3 regions of the Nocardia arthritidis genome follow, and region 2 is predicted to be linked to each of the others. Evidence: riboswitches for the same ligand, from Rfam matches in the RefSeq annotation. Region 2 holds a riboswitch; each other region holds the start of a gene.
The links. Region 2 has a riboswitch for magnesium ahead of F5544_RS39470 (hypothetical protein). Riboswitches for the same ligand answer to the same signal wherever they lie in the genome.

Region 1 (5,358 bases), 4.0 Mb from region 2:
AGTACCGCCGCTGTGCGAGCGCGTAGAGCCTGCGCCAGAAGACCCGGTTGATGACGACGACGAAGATGCTCATGACGAGCACCCCGATGAGGATGCGCGGCGAATCACCGGCCGTGGTGGCCTGTTTGATATAGGAGCCGAGTCCGGCGGCGACCAGCGTGGTCGACCCGTACTCCACCACCTCGGCCACGATGGACGCGTTCCACGCCCCACCGGCGGCGGTGATGCCGCCGGTGACGTAGCTGGGGAAGATGGCGGGCAGAATCAGCCTGCGCCACCACAGTTTTCGTGGCAGCTGCAGGTTGGCGGCGGCCTCGCGCAGATCGTTGGGCACCGCGCTGGCGCCGGCGATGACGTTGAACAGGATGTACCACTGCGCGCCGAGCGCCATGAGCAGCACACAGGCCCAGTTCAAACTCGCGCCGCTCCACACCAGAACGGCCGCGACGAGTGGGAACAGGAAGTTGGCCGGGAAGCTGGCCAGCACCTGAACCACGGGCTGCGCGAGCCGGGACACCTTGGGGTTCAACCCGATCCAAACGCCGATCGGCACCCAGACCGCGGTCGCGAAGATCAGCAGCACCACCACCCGCAGCAGGGTGATGAAGCCGAGCCCGAAGGCGTGCAGCACCTCGCCGAAGCCCGCGGTCGACGCGATATAGGTGACGACCCGGTATGCGCCCCAGACGATTCCGGCCGCGATCACCGCCGCGAAGACCATATCGCCCGCCCTGCGGCGCGCCGGTGAGGTGCGCAGCGGATGTTCGGCCAGCCCGAAGACGCTCATCACCCGGTCCACCGGCGCGACGACCGGGCCGAGCACCCGGCCGAGCAGCGTCGGAATGGTGGAGCGGCGCAACAGGTTCAGCACCAGGCTGCGCGGCGCCTCGGCCGCCTCCGACTCCTCGACCCGGAACCGCTCGGCCCATGCGGTGAGCGGGCGCCAGAAGAAGAAGTTCACCCCGACGACCATGACGATCATCACGCCGATCGCGATGAACACCTTGCCGAGATCCTTGTCGGCGCTGGCCGTCGCCACGAAGGAGCCGATGCCGGGCAGCGCGAAATTATTGTTGTTCACGCTGATCGCCTCGGAGGCGACGAGGAAGAACCAGCCGCCGCCGAAGCTCATCATGCCGTTCCAAACCAGCGGGATCATCCCGCTCGGCGCGTCCACCCGCCAGAATCGTTGCCAGCGCGACAATCTCAGGTTGCGCGCGGCCTCGTCGAGTTCGCGCGGCTGGGCGATGAGACTGTAGTAGAAGGCGAAGGTCATATTCCACGCCTGCGCGGTGAAGATCGCGAAGATCGACGCGCATTCCAGGCCCAGCTGCGATCCGGGGAACAGCGCGATGAACCCGGAGACGGTGATGGACAGGAAGCCGAGCACCGGCACCGACTGCAGAATGTCCAAGGCGGGCAACATGATCAGCCGCGCCCGCCGCAGCCGGGCGGCGGCCGTCGCGTAGACGAAGGTGAATACGATCGAGAGCGCGAGCGCCGCGAACATCCGCAGCAGCGAGCGCGCCGCATAGTAGGGCAGCTCCGAGATATCGGTGGAAACCGTTGCGGGAGCGGTGTTCGCGTCGAACGGCACGGCGGCGCCCGCGGACAGTCGCACGATCACATAGACGAGCACCGCGGCGCCGGTGAACACCACGGCATCGGCGATCCTGGCGCGCGGGCGGTCGAGCGCGTCGCGGGAGGGGTAGGAGCGCAGCAGCGTCATGCCTGGGACCCGCCCGCCTTCTCGTTCACCGAGGTGTGCCAGCCGACGCTGGTCACCGACGGTTCCAGGCTGAGCCTGCTCACCGCGGATTCCATCTGCCGGTCGTCGCGCTGATCGCCGACCAGTTCGGCGCGCACCTCCACCCGGCCGGGTTTATCGGTATTCGCGCTCGACACCGAGACCAGGCGGAAATCGGTGCGGGTCAACGCCTGTACCAGCAATGCGCGCACATGTGCCTCGTTGTCGTCGTTGGTCACCGCGACGAATACATAGCTGGCGGCCTGCTCCTCGGTGGATACCGGATTGCGGTCGACGGCCCGGCCCGCGGCCCGCAGCGCGATATTCACCGCGACCACCGCGACGGTGCCCGCGAGCGCGGTGCTGTACATGCCCGCACCGGCCAACGCGCCGACCGCGGCCGAACACCACAGTGTGGCAGCGGTATTCAGCCCGCGCACGTTGAGCCCGTCGCGGATGATCACACCGGCGCCGAGAAAGCCGATGCCGGAGACGATTTGGGCGGCCACCCGGGTGGGGTCCGCATCGTTGCCCTGGAAACCGTTGGCGGACAACAACACGAACAGGGTGGCGCCGGCGGCCACCAGGGCATTGGTACGCAGTCCGGCACCGCGGGCGCGGTACTGGCGTTCGAAACCGATCGCGGTACCGAGGCCGACGCCGGTGAGCAGCCGCAGCACCATTTCGACTGTTGACATGACGCTTTCTCCCGAATGATGTGCGCACCGTCGAAACAGCAGATTACGGGCGGGTATGCGCCCCGTCGCGAGCTACGAAGGTGTCGCCAGGTGAATTGTTGGCAAACAGGGATCTGGGACTATCACCGCCGGTCATCCGGCTCACCTCCTCAAAAACTTCCGATCGTGCCGCGCGCTTGTCGATCATGGTGGTCGCGTGCGCCTACCGTATCCGAGGAACGGGAAATCTCGACGAACGCTTGACGGCTTCCTCGTAAGACCTTTGGCACTGCACGGCGTGAACCCGGGGATGGGAGCCAATCGGAGTCACCCCTTAGGCCGGGGAGACCTGTCCTGACCCGGGGCGTCTCTCGACGTTCGGGGTCGCTGGCCTGTATCCGTGCAGGAGCCTCAGCGAACGATGAGCACCTTGCGTCAGCGAGTAAACACCCCGCCGCGTGTCATGGCAAATCGGGGGCCTGGTCCTGGTACAGAGCGCGATAGATGGTGAGCGTCGCGACGTAGTGGTCGACGATCTGATCCCGGCTCGCCCGCAGCGAGCCGTTCAGCCAGGCCGAGAACATGCCGGCATTGCCGCTTGCCATGGTGACCGCGGCCAGCCTGCGCCGCACCGGATCCTGGATGTGCGCGAACAGGTGGTCCTGCATCAACCGGGTGAATACCGGCATCACCGCGATGGTCGTCTGCCCGAGCCCGGTGCTGGAATAGGGCTCGACCAGGAACAGTCGGGATTTGCGCGGGTCGGCCAGCACCTTGTCGACCAGGATCTCCGAGAGCTGCCGGTCCCGCGCCGGATCGTCGGTGGCCGCGAAGGCCGTCATCGGCGCCAGGAACTCGTCGGCGACCTGCCGGTACAGCACGTCGAGCAGTTCGTCGCGGCTGGCGAAGCTCTCGTAGAAATAGCGGTCGGTCAGGTTGGATCTGCGGCAGACCGCGCGCATGGTGACCCCGCTCGCGCCGGATTCCCCGATCAGGTCGAGCGCGGCCTCCAGCAGCGCGGCCCGGCGGGCCTCCCTGCGCTCGGTGAGCGTGGTCCCACCCCAGATGCGGGGACCCCCGTCGGCTGAATCCTGACCTGTCTGCACTCGCCTACATTAAGGCCCTGTATCGACCGGACTTCGAGACAGGGCCTGGCGCGCCGACCGAACCTCTCGTCAGGACGGCACCACGCAGGCGGGGCCGAGGTTGATGCCGGTGCCGACGGCCACGCTGGTCTGCACGTATTCGCCGGTGCTGCGGACCGCGTAGAGGGTGTGGTTGCCGGGGACGGCGGGCCGCCAGGTGGCGGTGACCGAACCGGAGTCGGAGACGGTGACCCAGCCGGACGGGTCGAAACTGCCGGTGGGGTCGAAGAATCCGATGACGTCACCCGGTGTCGCGTTGGCGGTGGCGGTGTAGCTGCAGCCGGTGCCGTACTGCGACGAGCTGCCGAAGCTCATCCCGGGGGTGATGGTGATCGAGGTGACGGCGGCGGGCGCGGCGGGTGCGGTACACACCAGCGCGGCGCCGACAGCGCCGACGGTGGTCAGGGTGGCGGCGACGGTCTTCTTCGACGGAAGCAGCATGGTGCATCATCTCTTTCGAGTCCGATGGAGCGAATACCCGCGCATGACATCCTGCGCTAGTGCGCCAGTCTGCGCGAGCCGTGGCCGGGACACGCGCGGAATGACATTTCCCGTACCCGTCGACTCATGTCCCGCTCTCCATCGGCAAACCGGCGTCGCGCCAGGCGACGACGCCGCCGGACAGGCTGGCCGCGTCGTATCCCGCCCGCCGGGCCAGTGCGGCGTAGCGCGTCGAGAGCTCGCCCACCGGGCAGACGAAGACCACCGGCCGCGATTTCGGGAACGGGATGCCCTGGACGAACATTTCGTCGAGCTGATCGTCGCGGATGTTCACCGCGCCGGGCACATGCGCGATCCGGTAGGCCATGGCGCCGCGGGTGTCCACGATCGTCGGCCTGCCGATGCGGTCCAGCTCGGCCAGTTCGACGGGCGAAAGTGCCGGTGTCGCGGCCAGTTCCGCGGTGGTGGGCACCGCGCGGCGGTCGGCCCGGCCGAACAGTTCCGGCCTGCGCTTCTTGATATAGGACAGGTACGGTTCCAGCCGGTCGCACACGATGAATACCGCGACCACCGGATCGTCGGCGGAGCGTCCCGAAAGATCCAGTGCGCCAAGGTAATCCAATGCGGCGGCATAGCTGGCGCCGCTGGTGGGCCCGGCCAGGACGCCGTAGCCGGTGGCGAGCGCGAGCGTCGCGTCGATGGCGCGGCCCGCCTCCACCGTGACGATCCGGTCGTAGAAATCGGGCTGGAAAAGCCCGACCTCCCACATCTCGTTCTCCGTCCGGATGCCGGGTATGAAGTCGGCCCGCTCGGAAACCACCGCGACGGTGCGCAATTCGGGATTGTGCTTGCGCAGGTAGGTGGCGGCGCCGCGGGTGGACCCGGTGGTGCCGAGACCGCCGATCAAATAGTCGACCCTGGTGATGCCGTCGGCGGACAGATCCTCGTGGATCTCGCGGCCGGTGCCGTGATAGTGCGCCTCGACATTCTTCTCGTTGGTGTACTGCGACGGATGATGGTACGCGCCCGGCTCCTTCGCCATCGTCGCCTCGATCACCGAATACACGTCATTGGGCGTCGTCGGGTCGGGGCATTCGGAAAGCCCTGGCAGTTCGACGATTTCGGTGCCGAACAGCTGTAACAGATCGCGTACCTCGGCCACCTTGATCCGGTTGGTCACCGCGCGCAGCCGGATCCCGTACATGGCGCCGAGGATGCGCAGCGCCTTTGCGGTATTGCCGCTGGACGCCTCGATCAGCGTCTGTCCGCAGGCCCGGATCGCCTCGATCTCGTCCCGGATCATGCCCCAGGCCACCCGGTCCTTGACCGAGCCGAAGGGGTTGTGCGA
Region 2 (5,358 bases):
CGTACTTGATCCAGCGCGGGGTGATCCGCTTGTCGACGATGTTGGACTGCTGGAAGAACAGCTGCCACGGCGCGACGGTGGTGCCGACGATGGCGACGATCAACAGCAGCAGCGTCGAGTTCAACCCGCCGGGGAACGACGGCACAACGCCTTTCGCGGTCTCCGAGACGCTCGGATGCACCATGAACGCCAGCGGGAACATCACGATGTTGATCGCGATGAGCGCGAAAAGGAAACGCTCCCAACGCCGGAACGAACCACCGGCCACCACGGCGAACAGCAGCACCGCCGCCAGCGGAACCGAAATCGCCTTGGGCAGACCGAAGTAGTTCAATGCCATGGAGACGCCGATGAATTCGGTGACGATGGTCAGCGCGTTGACGATGAACAGATCGCCGACGCTGAACGCACCCCAGAACTTGCCGAACCGGGCGAAGATCAATCGGGCGTGGCCGACACCCGCGACCGCGCCGAGCCGGACCACCATTTCCTGGTTGACGTACAGCACCGGAATCAACAGCGCCAGTGTCCAAATCAGCGCCATACCGTAGTTCTGCCCGGCCTGCGCGTAGGTCGCGACGCCACCGGCGTCGTTGTCGCCGACCATGACGATGAGGCCGGGGCCGATGACGGCGAGCAGCATGCGGAACCGCTGCCAGCGGCTGCGGCCCTCCGCCGTATCGTGCTGTTTGATGGTGCCGAGGGCGCCGACGATATCGCCGACATGTGCCGAATCCAGTGCTGCCGGAGCGCCGTTGGCGGGGGCAACGGCTACCGTCGCGGTGTTGTCGCGGCGGCTGCCGCCATTCGAGAAGAAGGCCATCGCCATTCCCTCGCTTCCTGAAAATCATTGCTGCACAACAGCAGTGGTGAGACTTCAGTGATCCGTTCGACGCCGTCGTCGAAATGCGTATCAGTAGGTGGTGTGGCCGCCGAGCGAGGCGGTGAAGATCGCATTGCGGCCCCGGCTGACGCGCAGGTTCGCCTGCTCCTGCGGGGTGAGGGTGCGCCGGGCACGCTGCTTGCGGGCCGACTCACCCAGTACCGAAAGCACGGTCAGGCCGGGCCGGGCGCGGTTCTTGCGAACCGACTCGCCCAGCATCGAGAACAGGGAAATGTGACGCGGAAAAACAAGGATCGCCATGGCGAACTCCTGACAGGAAAGTCAGTCACCACAACCTTTTTCGGGCACCGCAAAATAACCCGGACACCAAAGCACCGACCCCCTCACCAAAGCGGAATTCGCTTCGTAGGTCGATGGGTGGTTTCAGGTTTCAGGCGGTAATCAGGCCGCGGCGAGCTGGTATCGATAGGGGTTTTCGAACCGGACTCGGATACGGACTATCGCCGGACTTCATAACGTCCCCCACCTCCTTGCTGCCGAGACGCACGCGAGCGTCGCTTACTCATGGCATCAGACCACGCGGTAAGGGATACCCACGCCTGAAACGACGAGGTAGGCACCCCTCTCGTCAGAGCTTCGGCACTGTACGACGTATCCCCCTGGCAGGGAAGCCACTTTGGATCGCGCCTTAATCCGGGACGATCTGTCCTAGCCCTGGGCGTCTCTCGACGTCGTGGGACCAGTGGCCTTTGTTCGTACAGGAGCCTCGCCTAGCGAGGTGCTGACCTGAAAATGTTGCACCCAGACTGATCGAAAGTCAAATCAGTGCCGGTCGGTTCTTCGGTTATGGCTAGGTCGTTGCGACACAATCTTTTTCGGTCCGGTTGCGCAACTGGGGACGCAACCGGACCGAATTGCTCAGGATTGCGCCGGCGCCGCGGGCGGGGTGTTGAGCCGCTGGAAGAATTGGATCGCCGACGCGATGCCGACCGGAACGCCGAGCACGATCGTGCCCGCCGCCGCGCCGAGCGCGACACCGGCGACGATGCCCGCGAGGCAGCCGCCGACCGCGCCGGGCAGGAAGATCGGCGGCATCAGCACCGCGCCGACCACCGCGCCCGCGACACAGCCGACGCCGCCGCCGATGATGGTGCCGACCAGGCTGCCGACGCCGGTGGCCAGGCCGAATTGCGTTCCGGCCGCGCTCAGCGCGGCATCGAAATCGGCCTGCGCATCGATCGGCTTCAGCGCCGGGCTCGGGGCCTGGGTCGCGGTTGCCGGATCGGTGCCGGGGGTCAGGATCGCGGTGTGGCCGTCGATCTCGGCGGCGATCGGGAAGACCTTGTCGTCCAGCCGGTAGCTCAGCGGCATACCCGCGGCCACGTGGCCGTCGGCGTCGAGCACGTCGAACTGGCCGTCCTTGGCGAACAGGGTGCCCGCGTCGGTCTTGACCACGATGGATTTGTCGACGACGTTCGCGGTCCAGTGGATGCCGGGCGCCTCGGTGGACGAATTCTGTTGCGGCGGAACCGCTGTCGACTCGGGAGTGGTGATGTTGAGCGCGCCGAGCGCGACCGCGGCGCCTGCCGCGTAGCTGCTGAACTTCCTCATCGAAAAACCTTTGGAGCTCGGGTGGTATTCATACCGTTTTCGGGCATGACAAAACCATGGCGGGCGGATTTTTGAATCCGATTTCTGCCCGAATAATTCGGGCAGCACGAATTACGCGGTCGCGATATGGCGCGGGCCGCGGATTACGAAAGCGTTCATGGTCGTGTGACGAGAATCGAGACACGACGAGGCCCGGAAAGACCGGGACTCGGATACGGATGGTCGCCTATGGGCATCGGGCCTTTCCTCACCTCCTCGAGGCCGGGCGCACGGGGGCGCGAGCAGGGCGCACGCGAGGAAGCCACCACGGCAGAATCCGCTGGTGGGCACCCCTCTCGTCAGAGTTTCGGCACTGCACGACGTATCCCGCTGCGCGGAAAGCCACTTGGGATCGCCCCTTAATCCGGGACGACCTGTCCTGATCTTGGGCGTCTCTCGACGTCGTCAGATCAGTGGCCTGTGTTCGTACAGGAGCCTCACCTAGCGAGGTGCTGTTTACGGCGAAATCCTGTCATTCCGGAAATCGGAAGTCAATCCGGACATTATTCGGTTGCCGCGCGCCGATCGAGTTCCAGAATCATGGCGGCCATCGCGGCGCTGTACGCGGCGCTCGCCGCCGACGGGCGATCGGCCGGATAATTCGAACGATGGGTGACGATCACCCCGTTCGGCAGGGTGACGGTGCGGTCCGGCACGGTGGCCACGCAGTTGCCACCGGATTTGCCTACCAGATCGACGATTACGGTCCCGGCGGCCATCGTGTCGAGCGTCGCGGCGTCGAGGAGGACGGGTCCCCTCGAACCCCGGTGCACCGCGGCGCAGAAGACAAGGTCGGGCGGCTCGGCCGCGAGTTGGCGCCGCAGCACCTCCGGATCGCCGTCCGGGTTGGCGAGAAAACGCTTCGCGCCCAGGCGGATCGCCGCGTCGGCCTGCTCCGGCCGGTTGCCGACGGCGACCGCGGCATCGCCGGAGCGCACCGCCGTGCCGATCGCGGACAGCCCGGCCTGCCCGCAGCCGATGATCAGCGCGCGTATCGGCCCCGATACCGAAACCAATTGTCGCGCTTGCCCGTACGCGATTTCCCCGGCAATTCGGCTCATCGCCGAGAGCGCGTCGATATCGGGGCGGTCGTGCGCCACGGCCTCGAAACCGACGGATGTGACACCGCGAGCGCGCAATTCGTCGATCCGCGCCGCGCGGTGGATCGGATCCTGGAATCCGACCAGCGTCATATGCGGACGGACCAGCGAATCCAGTTGATATGCGGGCGGTTTCACCCACGCCACCAGATCGGACACGCCGTACAGCTCGGCCCGGTCGACGAGATCCGCACCGGCGGCGCGATATTCGGCATCGGCTATTTCCACACCGTGGCCCGCATCGTGTTCGACCATGAGCCGATGGCCCGCCGCCACCAGCCGCCGCACGCCGTCCGGGGTGAGCGCCACCCGCCGCTCCGCCTTCGCGGTTTCCCGTACTACCCCGGCAATCATTGCGCGACAACGGTTTCGAGCAGACCCAGGCGCAGCAGCACATCGCGGTAGGTGTCGCCCGCGCGGATGTCCAGGATCAGCCGCGTCAACCGGTCGAACAGTTCGTCGAGCAGGTCCGGCGACTCCTGGCCCGGCGCCTTGCGCGGTGCGAGCACATTGAGCCGGACACCGAGCCGCGCCGATCCGGTGCGGTCCAGCGCGACACTGTCCACGCCCGCCGCGGCCAGCAGCAGATCCTCCAGTTGCGCACTGGATTCGACGCCCGCCGCGGCGAGCAGGTCGTCGGTGAACGCGATGGTGCGGAACATCCCCTGCGAACTTCCCAGCGGCCGCAAGACCTTCGCGCCGACGCGGACATTGATCGCATCGATATGCCTACGCGCACGGTCGAGCTGGCGGCGCATCAGCGTGCGATTGTGCGCGAAATACGCCTCCGGCGTGTGCTCGACGATCGCCCGCGCCAGGTGGATCGACTCACGCTGGAACGAGATGGTGAGCCGGTCGCGGATCCTGGCCAGCCATTCGGCGTCACCGGAGCAGGCGGCGCCCAGCTTACATGGACCGAATGCGTTGTAGCCCTTGGAATTTCCGGTGACCGTCAAGACCCGGTCGTACAGTCTACCGCCCGGCAGCGCCAGCGCGGCGATGGGGATGTGCCGTGCCACCATGGCATCGAAGGCCATATCGCAGATGATCGGCGCACCGCTGTCGAGCAGCACCTGGGCGATCCGGGCCAACTCATCCGCCGAATAGTCCACCACCACTGGATTTCCCGGCAACGTCAGCAGCACACCGCACAGCTCGCCGCGGCTCGCGAAGTCGCCCAGGCAGCGCGCCAGCAGCTCCGGATCGATCTTGAACGCATGATCCGGCGCGACCGGACAGGAAACGACGCGCAGCCCGAACTTCTCGACGTGAATGCTGGAACTCTTGTAAAACCCCTCCGGGCAGACGATTACGCCGCCGGGCCGGGCCAGCGTCGCCACCGCCTCCTCGAGCAGCATGGTGCTCGAGTACGGGCAGACGATGACCTCATCCGGATGCACCGCGATACCGGGAACCGTGATATCCGGCGCGGCCAACCTACCGAACAGCCTGCGCGCGGCCAACTCTCGCAGAATCAGCGGTTGCCGCTTGTCGTAGAGCGCGCCATCGCGATATTCGTCCGCGTACTCGGGCGTGACGCCCGGATCCCGCATGGACATCAGCTCTCGCCAGGCCCGGTCGAGCGCGGCGGCGGCGTCCGGGTGCAGCGGCAGCCCGGTTTCGCCGTGGTAGGCGTCGAGCACGCCCGAGTACCAGCGGCCCTCAGTTCCGGCGAACTGCGCATCAGCACCTAATTGCTTGCGCACCAGACGTTTTCGCGCCTCGGAACGTTTCGCGACGGTCGCGAGACCCACCTCGCGCCGC
Region 3 (5,358 bases), 4.6 Mb from region 2:
TGCGCCGCGCATCGAAGCCGCCGAGCACCGCGGAGCCGTGCAGATAGACACCCACCAGGCGCGAACCGAACACCGCCGCCATCGCGGATGCGAGGTCACCGGCGTAGCGGTCCGACGCGGCATCCATGCCACAACTCTAGACACCGGCTCATTTCGCACCGCACATGTCACCCGAGGACCCGTTGCCGCTCGGTAGTCGACATCTCACCCGCTCATTTCGCACCGCGCATGTCACCCGAAGACCCGTTGCCGCTCGCGGTAGTCGATATCTCACCGGATCGACCCAATTCCCAGGTTTGGCAACAGAATTCGGTGACGGCGGATCGTATCTGCTTATGTCGTTCGGAAATAATCCGAATGGACGCGACAGCGGGCACGCAACTCGGCTCGGGAAGTTGGGAAAAAGTAATGTGGAGAACAATTCTCGCGGTGGTGACGCTGGCGGCCGTAACCGTTGTCGGCATCGGGGCATCCGGGCAGGCCGGCGCGGTCAGCGATAAGGTGACGTGCGGCGCCGTCGCGCAGGCGGCCACGGATATGGCTGCCGCGCTCGGCGACGGCGATGTCGGCATCGCGGACGTGAAGAAGGCGCTGCACGACGTCGCGACCAAATTGGCCGACGCGGCGGTCGCCGCCGACGAAGGTCCGCTGAAAAGCGCGCTCAACGCGGATGTGGCACAACTGAACCGCGCGGCCACGGCCCCCGACGACCAAGTCATGAACATCCTGCACGAGCAGGAGTCCAAAGACGCGAGGGACGCGGTCAACTCCCGCTGCGGCTTCTGACAACGGACAGCGGCGCCGCCGGGCTCGAAGCGCCGGCGGCGCGTGAGCATCAACCAGCGACCCCGCCGCTACATATCCGGTTCGCATAACCGTCGAACTCGGCAGCCCTGACAACCTTCCGGCATGATCCGCCCCACTGCCTCGGCCGTAGATCGCACGCCCAGCCCCACACCGCATACCGGGCCCCACACCACACGCCACACGCCCCACACCACACACCCCGCCCCACACCACACACCCGGCCCGCACATCACATGCCCCGCCCCACATCACATGCCGGACCACACACCACATGGCCCCGCTGCACACCGCATGCTCGGCCGCACACCACACGCCCCGCCACACACCCACATACCCAGGCCGCACACCACACGCCGATCCCCACACCGCACGCCCGGCCCCACATCACACGCCCGCCGCACACCGCACGCCCGGCCCCACATCACACGCCCGCCGCACACCGCATGCCCGGCCCCACATCGCATGCCCGGCCCCACATCACACGCCCGCCGCACACCGCATGCCCGGCCCCACATCGCATGTCCCGCCGCACATCACATACCGGACCCCACACCGCACACCTCGGGCCCCATCCCAAAAAAATACAGCCGGACAGCGGCGGGCCGAGGCTGCGCTGTCCGGCTGATCGATCGGTGTCACTACATGGGCATATCGGGGAACATCATGTTCCACCAGTCTCGCAACATGTCCATCAACTGCATAAACATCGGTGACATCACAATCATCACCTCCTGACCATCTCCCGCCGGTCAGTTCTCGCGTACCCAGAGATCCCGCCGCTAGACCGACGCGAGCGGAGTGTCGTAATCCTTGACCGGCATCGAGTCGTAAAACCGCAGGCCGCGGGCGCCGAGTTTCGTTGCGGCGCGAGCCAACCCGGTGGGCAGGGCCGTGCCCAGTCGTCCGGCTTGGATGAGTGCCCACATGCCGAGGCGGGAGGTGGGCACGATCGTCGCGGCCGCCCGCGCGGCGAATATCCGGCTACGCCGGACCGATTCCGCCATCACCGCCTCGTAGGCGGGCAGCGCGACGGTGTGGTCGCCACCGGCCGCGGCGAGTTCCCCGGCCAAGGTGTAGGCGCCGACGATCGCCAGGCTGGTGCTGCCACCGACCGCCGGGCCGGGGCAGTAGGCGGCGTCGCCGACCAGCGTGACCCGATCCCGGGACCAGCGGTCGAGCCGAAGCTGGGTGATGGAGTCGAAATAGAAGGCGGGCGTATCGTCGAGCACCGCCAGCCACCGGTCGACCTCGGGCGCCGAGCCGGCGAATGCCTTGCGCACCAACCGCTTCTGCTGATCGATATCGCGGTGGTCGTAATCGAGTTCCTGTTCCGGCCGGAACAGGAAGAGGATCCGGGAGTCGGTCAGGCATTGGGCGGTGTAGATCCCCGCGACTCGGCCGACCGCCAACCGCGCGTTGAATTCGCCGGGCACCGCGAGTTCGCGCGGCGCCGAGGCCACCGCGAGGTAGCCGCCCAGAAACCGTTCCGGCACCTGCCCGAAGACCAGCCGCCGGACATTCGAGCGCAGCCCGTCGGCGCCGACGACGAGATCGAATTCCCGCGGTTCGCTGTGCTCGAAGCTGACGCGGCCGTCCGCGGTGATCGCGGTGATGGAATCGCCGAACCGATACTCCACATCGTTTCGTGTTGCGTCGTAATAGATTTCGCTGAGATCGTCGCGCATGATCTCCACATGCCGATCGGAGGCGGCCCGGGCGAGCTTGGCTTGGTCCAATCGCACCCGGCGGCTACCCGTGTGCACGGTGAGGTAGTCGGTTCCGGTGGCGTGCTCCATGATTCGCGGCAGCACACCCATTTGTTCGGAGATCTCCACGGACGGCCGGAACAGGTCGACCGCGTGACCACCGGTTTTGCGCAGTGTCGGCGCCTTTTCGACGACGGTTACGGTGAATCCGTACCGCGTGAGCCAGTAGGACAGGACGGGTCCGGCGATGCTGGCACCGGAGACGAGGATTCGCATATCGCACTTCCTTTGCGAAAACCCGCACACTGCAACAGTTTCCAGGCACGGCAAGAGGTACCGCGCCGACGTTCGTCAGGCGATCGGAGTGTCGCAGCGAGCTGGGAATGTATATGTCAGAACCGGACTGGGATACGGACTATCGCCGGACATCATGTCGTCCCCCACCTCCTCGCCGCGCTGATCACTATGAAGGCACAAAGGGGAACCCGAAAGACGGGCTGGCACCCCTCTCGTCAGAGCTTCGGCACTGCACGACGTATCCCGTTGCCGGGGAAGCCACTTCGGATAACCCCTTAATCCGGGGAGATCTGTCCTGACCCTGGGCGTCTCTCGACGTCGTCGGATCAGTGGCCTGTGTTCGTACAGGAGCCTCGCCTAGCGAGGTGCTGACCTGAAAATACTGACCCGCACTCGCCGGTGAAGTCAAGCGATTCTTCCTGTCGCGAAGGAATTTTCGCGCTCAGGGTGCGATCTCAGTGAAACCGACGGGCAGCGCGGCCGGACCGCGCAGGGTGACATGGTCGCGGTAGGGCGGCGGGTCCAGCAGCAGGCGTGGTTCGCGAACCCGTAATGCGAAGCGCGTCAACGCGACTCGCGCCTCCAATCGCGCGAGCGGCGCCCCGAGGCAGAAGTGTGCCCCCGCACCGAAGGCCAGGTGCCGGATGTCACGCCGCGGGTCGAAGCGGTCCGGGTCCGGATTCAGCCGCGGATCGCGCTGTGCGGCGGCGAGCAGCATGATCATGACCTCGCCGCGGCGCACCGGGAAATCGCCGATCCGCAGGTCCGCGGCGGCGATTCGCGGGGCGAGCTGTACCGGCGGGTCGTAGCGCAGCGTCTCCTCCACCACGGCGGCGGCGAGAGCCGGGTCGGCGCGCAGCGCGGCGAGTTGTTCGGGGTTGCGCAGCAGCGCGAGCACCGCATTGCCGATCAGGTTGACCGTCGTCTCGTGCCCGGCGATGAGCAAAAGCCCACAGGTGCTTATCAATTCGTCGTGGCTGAGCTTGTCGCCCGCCTCCTCGGCGGCGATGAGTTCGGACAGCAGGTCCGGCCCGGGGTCCGCGCGCCTGCGAACCGTCAATTCCTCGAAATATTCATACAATTCGTCGCTCGCCTGGTCGACGGCCGCGGGATCGGCGGCGAATTCGGCGGTGGAGCGCGATGTCGGATCCAGTTTGCGCGACATGAGCGCCGACCAGCGACCCAGCCGCGCCTCGCCTTCCAGTGGGACACCGAGCAATTCGCAGATGACGGTGACCGGCAGCGGATAGGCCAGCTCGGCGACGACGTCGAATTCGGTTCCGGAGACCCGATCGAGTATGCCGTCCACCAGCGCCGTGATCCTGGGTTCCATGGTCTGTACGACGCGCGGGGTGAACGCCTTCGCGACCAGCCGCCGCAGCCGGGTGTGGTCGGGCGGATCGCGGAACAGGAATGCGGGCCCACGTTCGTCGTCGCCGGTGCGGGGGTCCGGGAACTGCGACAGTTCGAAGGCGCTGAGCCTGCGGTCGACGCGGGCATCCGGATGCCGCAGCACCGTCGCGCAGTCCGCGTACCCGGGAAAGACGACGACGGGCGCGGAGCCGAGCCGGAACGGTCCGGCCGCACGCATCCGCGCTAGCAACGGGTACGGATCGGGCCGGTTGGCCGGGTCGATGAGGCTCAGGTAGTCGGCGATACCGATCGGCTCGTCCGTCGTGGTCATCACGGTCCTCCACAAATGCTACATCTACTGTAGCTACAGTCCCTGTAGCATCCTGGACTGAGCCACCCGCTGTCAAGAGCCCCGAAATGACTTTCCAGCCCCCACACAGAACAGAGAAGCAGCGATGACCGAACCGGCGACCCGGCGCAATCGCACCTACGCGCCGCGCATGGCCCCCGAGCAGCGGCGCGCCCAACTACTCGACGCGGCGCTGCGGATCATCGTCGAACAGGGCATCCACAAGGTCTCGATGGATGCGGTGGCGCGCTCGGCCGGTGTCACCAGGCCGGTGGTGTACAGCCAGTTCACCGACACCGACGACCTACTGCGCAGCTCGCTCGAGCGGGAGGAACAACTTGCCCGCCAACAACTTTCCGATATCGTGCCGCTGCGCCCGACCGGCGACCCCGCCGCCGACGTACTGCGCTACCTGGCGGGGTTCCTGCGCGCGGTCACCGAGGCCCCGGACCGCTGGCGAGCCGCCTTCGTACTGGTGGACAGCGCGACACCGTACTTCCGCCGCCGGATGGAGCACTGGCGACGCGAACTCGTCACCGCGCTGGAGGATTTCGTCCGCGCCGCGACCACCGACCTCGACGTCGCGATGACCGCCCGCGCCATCGACGCGCTCGTCTGGAACGCCGGACGCCTCACTCTCGCGGAACCCGGCGAGTTCCCGCCCGCGCGTGTCATCGCCTACTACACCGACCTGGTGCGCACCCACTTCGACCGGCGCTGACCTCGAGTTTCCTGTCGGTGGGCGGCGTTACAGTCCCGCCATGCATCCTGCCACCGCAGTCATCGCCGAAATCGTGCGGGGGATCGAACCGTTCGACGCGCTCGAATGCGAACACATCGCCCAAA

Region 1: another riboswitch for magnesium. It lies ahead of F5544_RS21215 (MgtC/SapB family protein); the one in region 2 lies ahead of F5544_RS39470 (hypothetical protein).
Region 3: another riboswitch for magnesium. It lies ahead of F5544_RS14770 (FAD-dependent monooxygenase); the one in region 2 lies ahead of F5544_RS39470 (hypothetical protein).

Annotation. Positions count from the first base shown of each region.
Region 1 is NZ_CP046172.1:4,697,580-4,702,937, forward strand. It holds gene F5544_RS21210 (ABC transporter permease) at 1-1,729, opposite strand, end outside; gene F5544_RS21215 (MgtC/SapB family protein) at 1,726-2,445, opposite strand; M-box (ykoK) riboswitch at 2,686-2,854, opposite strand; gene F5544_RS21220 (TetR/AcrR family transcriptional regulator) at 2,886-3,530, opposite strand; gene F5544_RS21225 (hypothetical protein) at 3,600-4,010, opposite strand; gene F5544_RS21230 (pyridoxal-phosphate dependent enzyme) at 4,135-5,358, opposite strand, start outside.
Region 2 is NZ_CP046172.1:8,703,706-8,709,063, forward strand. It holds gene F5544_RS39460 (NRAMP family divalent metal transporter) at 1-823, opposite strand, end outside; gene F5544_RS39465 (hypothetical protein) at 914-1,144, opposite strand; M-box (ykoK) riboswitch at 1,458-1,629, opposite strand; gene F5544_RS39470 (hypothetical protein) at 1,763-2,455, opposite strand; M-box (ykoK) riboswitch at 2,779-2,950, opposite strand; gene F5544_RS39475 (hypothetical protein) at 2,998-3,948, opposite strand; gene F5544_RS39480 (pyridoxal phosphate-dependent aminotransferase) at 3,945-5,358, opposite strand, start outside.
Region 3 is NZ_CP046172.1:3,307,276-3,312,633, reverse strand. It holds partial or broken gene F5544_RS47545 (nucleotidyltransferase domain-containing protein) at 1-73, opposite strand, end outside; gene F5544_RS14775 (hypothetical protein) at 409-786, shown strand; gene F5544_RS14770 (FAD-dependent monooxygenase) at 1,587-2,789, opposite strand; M-box (ykoK) riboswitch at 3,011-3,182, opposite strand; gene F5544_RS14765 (cytochrome P450) at 3,253-4,494, opposite strand; gene F5544_RS14760 (TetR/AcrR family transcriptional regulator) at 4,619-5,233, shown strand; gene F5544_RS14755 (NUDIX hydrolase) at 5,274-5,358, shown strand, end outside.